DNA from 4 places in the Bacillus sp. YH3-2-B2 genome. Region 1 is predicted to be linked to each of the others. Evidence: predicted binding sites of a transcription regulator. Region 1 holds the regulator's gene; each other region holds the start of a gene.
The links. Region 1 encodes Rex, which represses fermentation and respiration genes when NADH is low (regulators of the CRP and FNR family bind a similar motif). Its sites were predicted from a motif close to TTGTGAAATATTTCACAA; they were not measured.
Positions count from the first base shown of each region.

Region 2: the regulator Rex is predicted to act here: its motif matches at 1,182-1,199, upstream of ACWJJX_RS15300 (L-lactate dehydrogenase).
Region 3: the regulator Rex is predicted to act here: its motif matches at 1,178-1,195, upstream of ACWJJX_RS06060 (cytochrome ubiquinol oxidase subunit I).
Region 4: the regulator Rex is predicted to act here: its motif matches at 1,468-1,485, upstream of ACWJJX_RS06825 (nitrate reductase subunit alpha).

Region 1 covers NZ_JBSJQE010000005.1:263,127-265,332, reverse strand. The annotation lists gene abc-f (ribosomal protection-like ABC-F family protein) at 1-313, opposite strand, end outside; gene moaC (cyclic pyranopterin monophosphate synthase MoaC) at 453-965, shown strand; gene ACWJJX_RS17975 (redox-sensing transcriptional repressor Rex) at 962-1,609, shown strand; gene ACWJJX_RS17970 (twin-arginine translocase TatA/TatE family subunit) at 1,628-1,798, shown strand; gene tatC (twin-arginine translocase subunit TatC) at 1,805-2,206, shown strand, end outside.
Region 2 covers NZ_JBSJQE010000004.1:119,010-121,215, reverse strand. The annotation lists gene ACWJJX_RS15305 (MDR family MFS transporter) at 1-145, shown strand, start outside; gene ACWJJX_RS15300 (L-lactate dehydrogenase) at 187-1,140, opposite strand; gene amyE (alpha-amylase) at 1,411-2,206, opposite strand, start outside.
Region 3 covers NZ_JBSJQE010000002.1:229,099-231,304, forward strand. The annotation lists gene ACWJJX_RS06055 (2-hydroxycarboxylate transporter family protein) at 1-780, opposite strand, end outside; gene ACWJJX_RS06060 (cytochrome ubiquinol oxidase subunit I) at 1,283-2,206, shown strand, end outside.
Region 4 covers NZ_JBSJQE010000002.1:371,098-373,303, reverse strand. The annotation lists gene ACWJJX_RS06825 (nitrate reductase subunit alpha) at 1-1,403, opposite strand, end outside; gene ACWJJX_RS06820 (cyclic nucleotide-binding domain-containing protein) at 1,580-2,056, opposite strand; gene ACWJJX_RS06815 (YwiC-like family protein) at 2,199-2,206, shown strand, end outside.

The sequences.
Region 1 (2,206 bases):
CAATAGAGCGCATCTCTTTTTCCATTGCTTTCAGGAAATCAAAAACGCTCAGCAGTTCTTCTTTTATGGTAAGCTGGGATTCCAAGCCAGTGTGCTGGACAAGATATCCCATCGTTAATTCTTTCGGTTTGATTAATTCACCCTTTTCATATGAAAGGTGACCTGCGATAATTTTAAGGAGAGTTGATTTGCCGGCTCCGTTTCTGCCTACTATGGCGATGCGATCCCGAGATCTGACTTCAAGCTTTATATTGTTTAAAATAGGATCAGCGCCAAAAGATTTGGATAGCTGATTAATTTGTAAGATCATCATATTATTTCACCTCTGTTATAATAAGTTAAGTGTAGCTTATCAACCTGCTGTCAGCAAACAATACATCAGAATTGGAACATTATAGGATAAGACATCAGGGAGAAAATAGTGTATGATCAGAAGTAAGGAGAGTTTAAATATGAATGGATTTTCTCATTTTAATGAAGAAGGCCGTGCCCGCATGGTGGATATAAGCGATAAATCTTCAACAGTCCGTACTGCCGCTGCGATATCCAGCGTACACATGAAGCATGACGTGTACAGCAGAATCAAAAACCGCGAGATCGGAAAAGGAGACGTGCTGGCTGTCGCACAGGTGGCAGGAATTATGGCCGCAAAGCAGACGTCAGCGATTATTCCGATGTGCCACCCGCTTTCTTTAAGCAGCGTCGACATTTCATTCGGCTGGGAGGAAAAGGATTCCGAAGCCGTTCTTCATATACAGGCAAGCGTAAAAACGAAAGGGAGTACAGGTGTGGAAATGGAAGCGCTAACTTCCGCTTCAGTCTGCGCTTTGACCGTGTATGACATGTGCAAGGCGCTGGATAAAGGAATGGTCATCGGCCCGACCTGCCTCATGGAAAAAACAGGAGGCAAAAACGGTGATTTTAAAAGAGATGCATCTGAGTATAAAGTGGAGGACCAATCATGAACAAGGATCAATCAAAAATTCCACAGGCGACGGCAAAAAGGCTGCCGCTTTATTATCGCTTTTTAAAGAATTTACACGCCTCAGGAAAGCAGCGCGTTTCATCAGCTGAACTGAGCGACGCGGTAAAAGTCGATTCGGCCACGATCCGCCGGGATTTTTCCTATTTCGGGGCGCTCGGCAAAAAAGGATACGGCTATAATGTGGATTACCTGCTGTCATTTTTCAGAAAAACACTGGATCAGGATGAAACGACGAACGTCATTTTGATCGGTGTCGGGAATTTAGGGACGGCGTTTCTTCACTATAATTTCACAAAAAATAATAACACAAAAATATCTATGGCTTTTGATGTAAATCAGAGTAAAATAGGAACTGAGGTAGGCGGTGTGCCTGTCTTTGATCTTGATGATTTAGAGCTTCACATAAAGGATGAACCCGTGGCGATTCTTACCGTTCCGGCGGTTGCCGCCCAGTCAATCACCGACCGGCTCGTGGCGCTCGGAATCAAGGGAATCCTTAACTTTACGCCGGCCCGTTTGAATGTGCCGGATCACATTCGAATTCATCATATAGATTTAGCTGTAGAGCTTCAATCATTGGTTTATTTCTTGAAGCATTATTCTGTTTTGGAAGAAATTGAATAGCGAAAGGAGGAGCTGCACATGATCGGTCCTGGAAGCCTGGCGGTTATCGGTGTGGTGGCGGTAATTATTTTCGGTCCGAAGAAGCTTCCCGAATTAGGAAAAGCGGCGGGGGACACGCTTCGTGAATTTAAGAACGCTACTAAGGGATTAGCCGGTGAAGAAGAGGAAAAAAAGAAAGAAGAACAGTAAGATAGGATGACGCGTATGAGAGTGAATCAAATGACGCTTGTGGAGCATATTGCCGAACTTCGGAAACGATTGCTGATTGTGGCGTTATCCTTTACGGTTTTCTTTATTGCCGGCTTTTTTCTGGCAAAACCTATCATTGTGTATCTTCAAAAAGCCGATGAAGTAAAAGAGCTCACCCTTAATGCTTTTAACCTGACGGATCCGCTGTTTATCTTTTTGCAGTTCGCGTTTATCATCGGCATCATTTTGACTTCGCCGATTATTCTCTATCAGATTTGGGCGTTTGTCAGCCCGGGTCTGTATGAGAAGGAGCGCAAAGTAACACTCAGCTATATTCCGATTTCGATCGTGCTGTTTGTCGGCGGTGTGTCGTTTTCTTATTATATTTTATTTCCGCTGGTCGTTGAT
Region 2 (2,206 bases), on a different contig from region 1:
TCGCATTATTGACGCCATGTCGCAAAGCATCACATATGTATTTACGCTTGCGCTGGCGCCGATCGTCATTGCGGCCGTTACCATTTTGTTTATGGGAAAAGCGAGAGTAAAAACCTCTCAGGAAATGGCGAAAAAAGCGAATTAAAAAAAGCAGTACATGGCGTTTGTCATGTACTGCTTTTTTGTTTACTCTGCGAAATGCGGAGCGAGAATATCTTTCAGCACGTTTGCGCTGCGGCTGAATTGAGCCTGTTCTGTTTCATTCAGCTCAAGTTCCGTCACACCTGCGATGCCGTTCCGATTGACGACGGCCGGAACGCCGATAAAGACGTCGTTTACACCGTATTGGCCGTCCAGATATGTGCTGACGGTTAAAATGCTGTTTTCATTACGCAAAATCGCTTTTGTGATGCGGGCGAGGCTCATCGCCACTCCGTAATATGTCGCGCCTTTTTTCTCGATAATATGGTAGGCCGCGTTTTTCACATCGTCAACGATCTGATCCAGCTCGTCCTGTTTGTAAGCTGCATTTTTCTCCAGCAATTGCTGTACCGGCACTCCGCCGATATTGGCGTGACTCCATACAGGAAGCTCGGTATCGCCGTGCTCACCGATAATGTGGGCGTGTACGTTTTGCGGAGCGGCGCCGAAGTATTCACTCAGCATATAACGGAATCGCGCAGAATCCAGTGTCGTGCCGCTGCCGATGACGCGTTCTTTCGGCAGGCCGCTGAATGTCCATGTCGCATAAGTGAGAATGTCGACCGGGTTTGTGGCAACGAGGAAGATGCCGTCAAATCCGCTTGCCATTACTTCACCGACAATGCTTTTAAAAATGGCGAGATTTTTTTCGACCAGCTCAAGTCTCGTTTCGCCCGGTTTTTGATTGGCCCCGGCACAGATGCACACGATATCGGCATCCTTGCAATCCTCATATGTGCCGTAAGACGTTTTGACCGGATGAGGCGCAAATGCCTTTCCGTGATTTAAATCCATGACATCGCCCATGGCTTTTTCTCTATTTACATCAATGATCACAAGCTCATCTGTGATCCCTTGGTTAATTAACGCAAATGCATAACTGCTTCCAACAAAACCTGCTCCGATTAATGCTACTTTGTTCACTCGTTCGTTCATCATGTATGCTCATCCTCCAGTGTTTCGTGGTGTCTGTTTTTAACTTGTGAAGTATTTCACATTTATATTGTGCAATACTTCACAAACTTTTGCAAGAGAAAAGTTTGATTTTTGGACAAAAAAATATCGGTGATGGTTTCCAGATTGTTGACAACATCCTAAAACGGAACCGTTTTAGGATGTTGTCATCTTTTCAGCGTGATTGAAGATGCGCTGTCCTTTTCCCAGAAGCAAGGGTTTGCCGGCACGCTGATGTAATGATAGCCCTATCCATTAATGCGGAAGATAACCGTTTAAACCGGAGTTGTTATACAAACCATTCTGCACATAATCAAATCCGGGCTGGTTCTGTCCGGGCACTTGGGCGCTGCCATTGTTAAAAATCACTTTGGCATTAGCCGTATCCGCATTCGCAGGCAGCGTCAGCGTGTAAATTCCATTTGCATTCTTAGTCATTGCTTTCCCCGGCCACGATCCGGTTAATTCTATGGCCCTGCCTCCATCATGTTTGTAAATATAAGCATTTACCTGGCCCCAATGATCCGGATTTTGATAGCCAATGATGTTGGTTTGGGCCGGGTCTTTTTTGACAAACGTGTATTCTTGGGTTCTCTCTGCACCCTTGCCGTTCGTTCCGGTTAACTTGATGTTGTATGTCGTGCCGATTGGATCTCCTTTCCCGATCGTTAATCGGTCTCCATCCTTAAATGCTGTCTGCTGCCCATTATTGATTTGGTAAACGGCTTTTGCTGTTTTCGCATTTGCACGCAGGGTGACCGTCAGCTGATCATTGAAAGAATGGACTGCCCCCGTTTGGTAATTCTCAAGAAAGACCTGAGGCGCATTTCCAATATCATCGGGATAAAGAACAGCCGCGGATCTGGCATTGATCGTACCTGTCAGTTTGCCGTTCGCTACTTGAAATGAACCGGCGCCGGCCCTATTATCATACCTGCCGTCAGGCAATTTCGTTGAAGTATTGACGGTGACAGAAGACGATCCTGCATTAGCCAGCACAACGCCTTTTGAGCCGCGCTGATTCATAAATATTTGATTGTTCCCATTCGGA
Region 3 (2,206 bases), on a different contig from region 1:
AGCGGAATGATCAGACTTATCAACCTTCCCGTTGCCCGTCCATTCCGGTTTGCGTTTCCCGATGACATTCAGCAAACCCGATAACATAATAGCGCACAGGCTGCCGAGCATGATGGACGGCAGCACAAGCGCAAAGGCGTCTCCCTGGGACATCGGCATAATATCGGAGTAGCCGATGGATAAAGGAATCGCGCCTTCACCGACACCCCCCGCCATAATCGGAACGACGATATAAAGCAGCGTGTGCTGAAAGCCGAGCCCGAGCAGCGTCCCGACGCATAAGCCGACGATGGCGGCCGCGATCGAGCCGGCGATCAGCGGAATAAAAATCTTAACGAAAGCTTTGACGAGCGTCTCTCTTTTCATCCCGAGAATACTGCCGACGACGATACCGGCAATAAATAGATAGAGAAAGTTGGAGCTTTCCGTGAATTCTGTTGTTGAAGTAATAATGTCTTTCGGAAGCAGGTGGTAGTAGACGACAGCGGATGGAATAAAGGTTGCGAGAATCGCAGGGCCGCCGATGGACCGCACGATCGGAATGGATTTTCCGATCTGGCCGAAGGTAAATCCGAAAAAACTCATGACGGCAATTGATGTCAGAATGTCGCTTTTTACATCACGGCTCATGACAAACACCGTAATAAGCAAGAAAAGCAGGATATAGATAGGAAGAGGAATAATGCCGATTCTTATATTCATTGCTCTGGCAAACCAGTTATCAGTCCGTTCCTGTTTTTGGATTGAATCCGTTTGCAATTTTGGTTGAAGTTCTCCCATGCTTGTTCCCCCAGTCGTTATGTAGTGAAAAAATATCCCCATTTAAAGTATACTAAAAAATTTAAATTGTTCATATATTATGAATTTACTAGAGGACATGCTTTCTTCACATTTTCTTTCTCAAAATGGCGATTTGGCGGGCTTTTTCACCGAGAAAAGCATTTTGTTCGCCACACGAATAAAAAAGAGGTACGATATCAAAGGGACAAATATCCTAGGTGCTGACATAAAATCTCTACAAATCCGACAATAATCAGTCACAATTTCAGCCTGATTTTAGGTATATTGATCTTTTTTTTTGGGCTGAATCGTTGTAAAGTAATGATATTGAATCATTTCTATGACAGCCGCTGTCCCCCAGGGTGTACAGGCTGATATTTCAATAGTTTTGACGAACTTGTGAAACATTGAGCAAATATATCATTTTTTGTGAAATACCGAGCAATGATTTCACTATGTTTGTGAAATGTTGAGCAATTTACCAGATTGGAGGAAAAACATCATGAGTGAGTTGGTATTAGCCCGCATTCAATTTGCATCTACAACATTGTTTCACTTCTTGTTTGTGCCTATGTCTATCGGGCTTGTGTTTATGGTTGCTTTGATGGAGACGCTTTATGTTGTCAAAAAACAAGAGGCCTATCTCAAAATGGCTAAATTTTGGGGGCATCTCTTTTTAATTAACTTTGCTGTCGGCGTCGTCACAGGGATTCTTCAGGAATTCCAGTTCGGATTGAACTGGTCTGATTATTCCCGTTTTGTCGGGGACGTATTTGGGGCTCCGCTTGCGATTGAAGCGCTTTTGGCGTTTTTTATGGAGTCTATTTTTATCGGATTATGGATTTTCGGCTGGGACCGTTTATCTAAAAAAGTGCATTTGCTTTGCATTTGGCTTGTATCCTTCGGAACGATTATGTCATCTTTCTGGATTTTGACGGCAAACTCATTCATGCAGGAGCCGGTCGGCTTTACGATTAAAAACGGCCGCGCGGAAATGAATGACTTCGGAGCGCTTTTGACAAACCCTCAGCTTTGGGTTGAATTCCCTCACGTCATTTTCGGAGCGCTTGCGACGGGTGCTTTCTTTATCGCCGGTGTCAGCGCATTTAAATTATTGAAGAAAAAAGAAGTGCCTTTCTTCCATAAATCTTTCAAGCTTTCGATGATTGTCGGTCTGATCGCCGGTATCGGCGTTGCGTTCAGCGGACACATGCAGGCTGAGCATTTAATGGAATCGCAGCCGATGAAAATGGCCGCCAGTGAAGCGCTTTGGGATGACAGCGGTGATCCTGCCGCGTGGACGGCTTTTGCGAATATTGATACGAATAAAGAAAAAAACACATCAGAAATTTCAATTCCTTACGCACTCAGCTACTTGGCTTACCAGAAGTTCAGCGGCAGTGTGAAAGGGATGAAAACACTTCAA
Region 4 (2,206 bases), on a different contig from region 1:
TCAAACACGGTCGTGACGTACGTCTCTTCACCATTCAGATCCAATTTTTTAATAGGAAGATTCCGCTCAAGCACTTTGTTTCCGTCATTTGAAAAATACGGAATGCGCACCGAGCCGATTTCGTCCTCTATTCCGAGCACGGTGAGACGGGGCTCGATCTGTTCCCCGGTGTCTTCGTCGATCATGTGCAGATTCCATTTCTGCTGCCCGTCCCAGCGGGAGCCCATTGTTCCTTGCGGTATGGCAAACGCACCTGTCTGTTCATTCCAGACCGCCGGCTTCCACTGATCATGCTTTGTCTGCCGCCCGATGTCTTTCGCATGCAAAAACCGCCCCGCTGTGTATACGCCATTTTCTTTTGATAAGGTGACGAGAAATGGAAAATCAGTGTATTGCTTCGCGTACTCAATAAAACGTTCAGTTTCTTGGTTCACGTAAAATTCCTGCAAAATGACGTGACCCATCGCCATCGCAAGCGCCCCGTCAGTCCCTTGGCGGATACTGAGCCAGTCATCCGCAAACTTTGAGGACTCCGCAAAATCGGGACTGATTGAAATCACCTTGGCCCCTTTATAGCGGGCCTCCGCCAAAAAGTGCGCGTCAGGCGTTCTCGTTAACGGAACGTTGGAACCCCATGTGATGATGTAGCCTGAATTGTACCAATCACTGCTTTCCGGAACGTCCGTCTGGTCGCCCCAAATTTGCGGGGACGCCGGCGGGAGATCCGCATACCAGTCATAAAAACTGAGCATCGGGCCGCCGATTAAAGACATGAATCGCGAGCCTGATGCGTGGCTGATCATGGACATCGCCGGGATCGGAGAAAAGCCGACATTCCGGTCAGGCCCGTATTTCATCACTGTATACAGCAGAGAGGCTGAAATCAGCTTCAGCACTTCCGGCCATTCCGCGCGGACAAAGCCGCCTTTCCCTCTTGCCTGTTTATAGGACTTCGCTTTTTCAGGGTTTTCAACGATCGATTTCCAGGCATCCAGCGGATTTTGATGCGCCTGCAATGCTTCCCGCCACAAATTGATCAGCACACCTCGCACATATGGATATTTCACACGGAGCGGGCTGTAGATGTACCATGAAAAACTGGCCCCCCGCGGACAGCCTCTCGGTTCGAAATCAGGCATATCCGGGCCTGTTGATGGATAATTCAAGTTTTGTCCTTCCCACGTGACAATTCCGTTTTTCACATAAATATTCCAGCTGCAAGAACCCGTGCAGTTGACGCCGTGGGTGGAGCGAACGACTTTGTCGTACTGCCATCTGTTTCTGTATACATTCTCCCAATCACGATCTTCGCTTGTCGTTTGGCTATGATGATTTGAATGATGTTCGATAGGAGAAAAATAGTTTAATCTCCTGAGCAACGGACTCATTTTCTTTTTCTTCATGATCGTTCACTCCTTCCGAGTCAGGTGATGCTATGTACACTATAAACAGAGACGGCGCATCACCTTGTGAACTATGTCACACACTCTGCTTTTTTCACAAAACGTTCACACAGAGCAGCAGGAAGGATTTTCAAACGATATAGGGACGCCCGCGTCATCAAAAAAACCGGTTCTGTTTAAGAACCGGGTTCGGCGTTTTCATCCCGTGATGTATACAGATACCTCAAAAACAACTGATAGGAACAGAAGACATTTTGCTGAAGCATCGCCAAAAAGTTCATTTGCAGCCGCGGATGGTAAGACATCATTTGCTTAAATACGGAATATGGAATATGGAGTACCAGAATATCCGGTGAGGCATTGACTGAGATAAAAGGCGATAAAGAGAGCCCGCCTTTTTCATCAATCGGAAACACATCGCCTTTTTCCCACAGCGCAACGGTTTGCGACCCTTCAGGGAGCCTGCTGTCCGTAAAACGGATATTGCCTTTTAATACAATATAAACGGATTGTGAATGAAGAAAGGATGGAGATTGGTCAGATGAGCCGCGGATAAACGTCCCGTTTTTCAGCAAGGTTTCGACAATGGACAGAGGCACTTCATTAAACATAGGAAGTTGTTTCAGAAATAATAAATAGTCACACTGATTCATAGGAAAGCCTCCTGTGCTATTGATAGCTTTAGTGTAGCCCGATTGAGCCCGCGCGGCAGTGATGTATTTCACAGCTTGTATGATAAAGGTCACTTATCAGGAGAGTGTTTGCACTTATAATGAAATAAAAAGGAGGGTTTCGATGAAGGC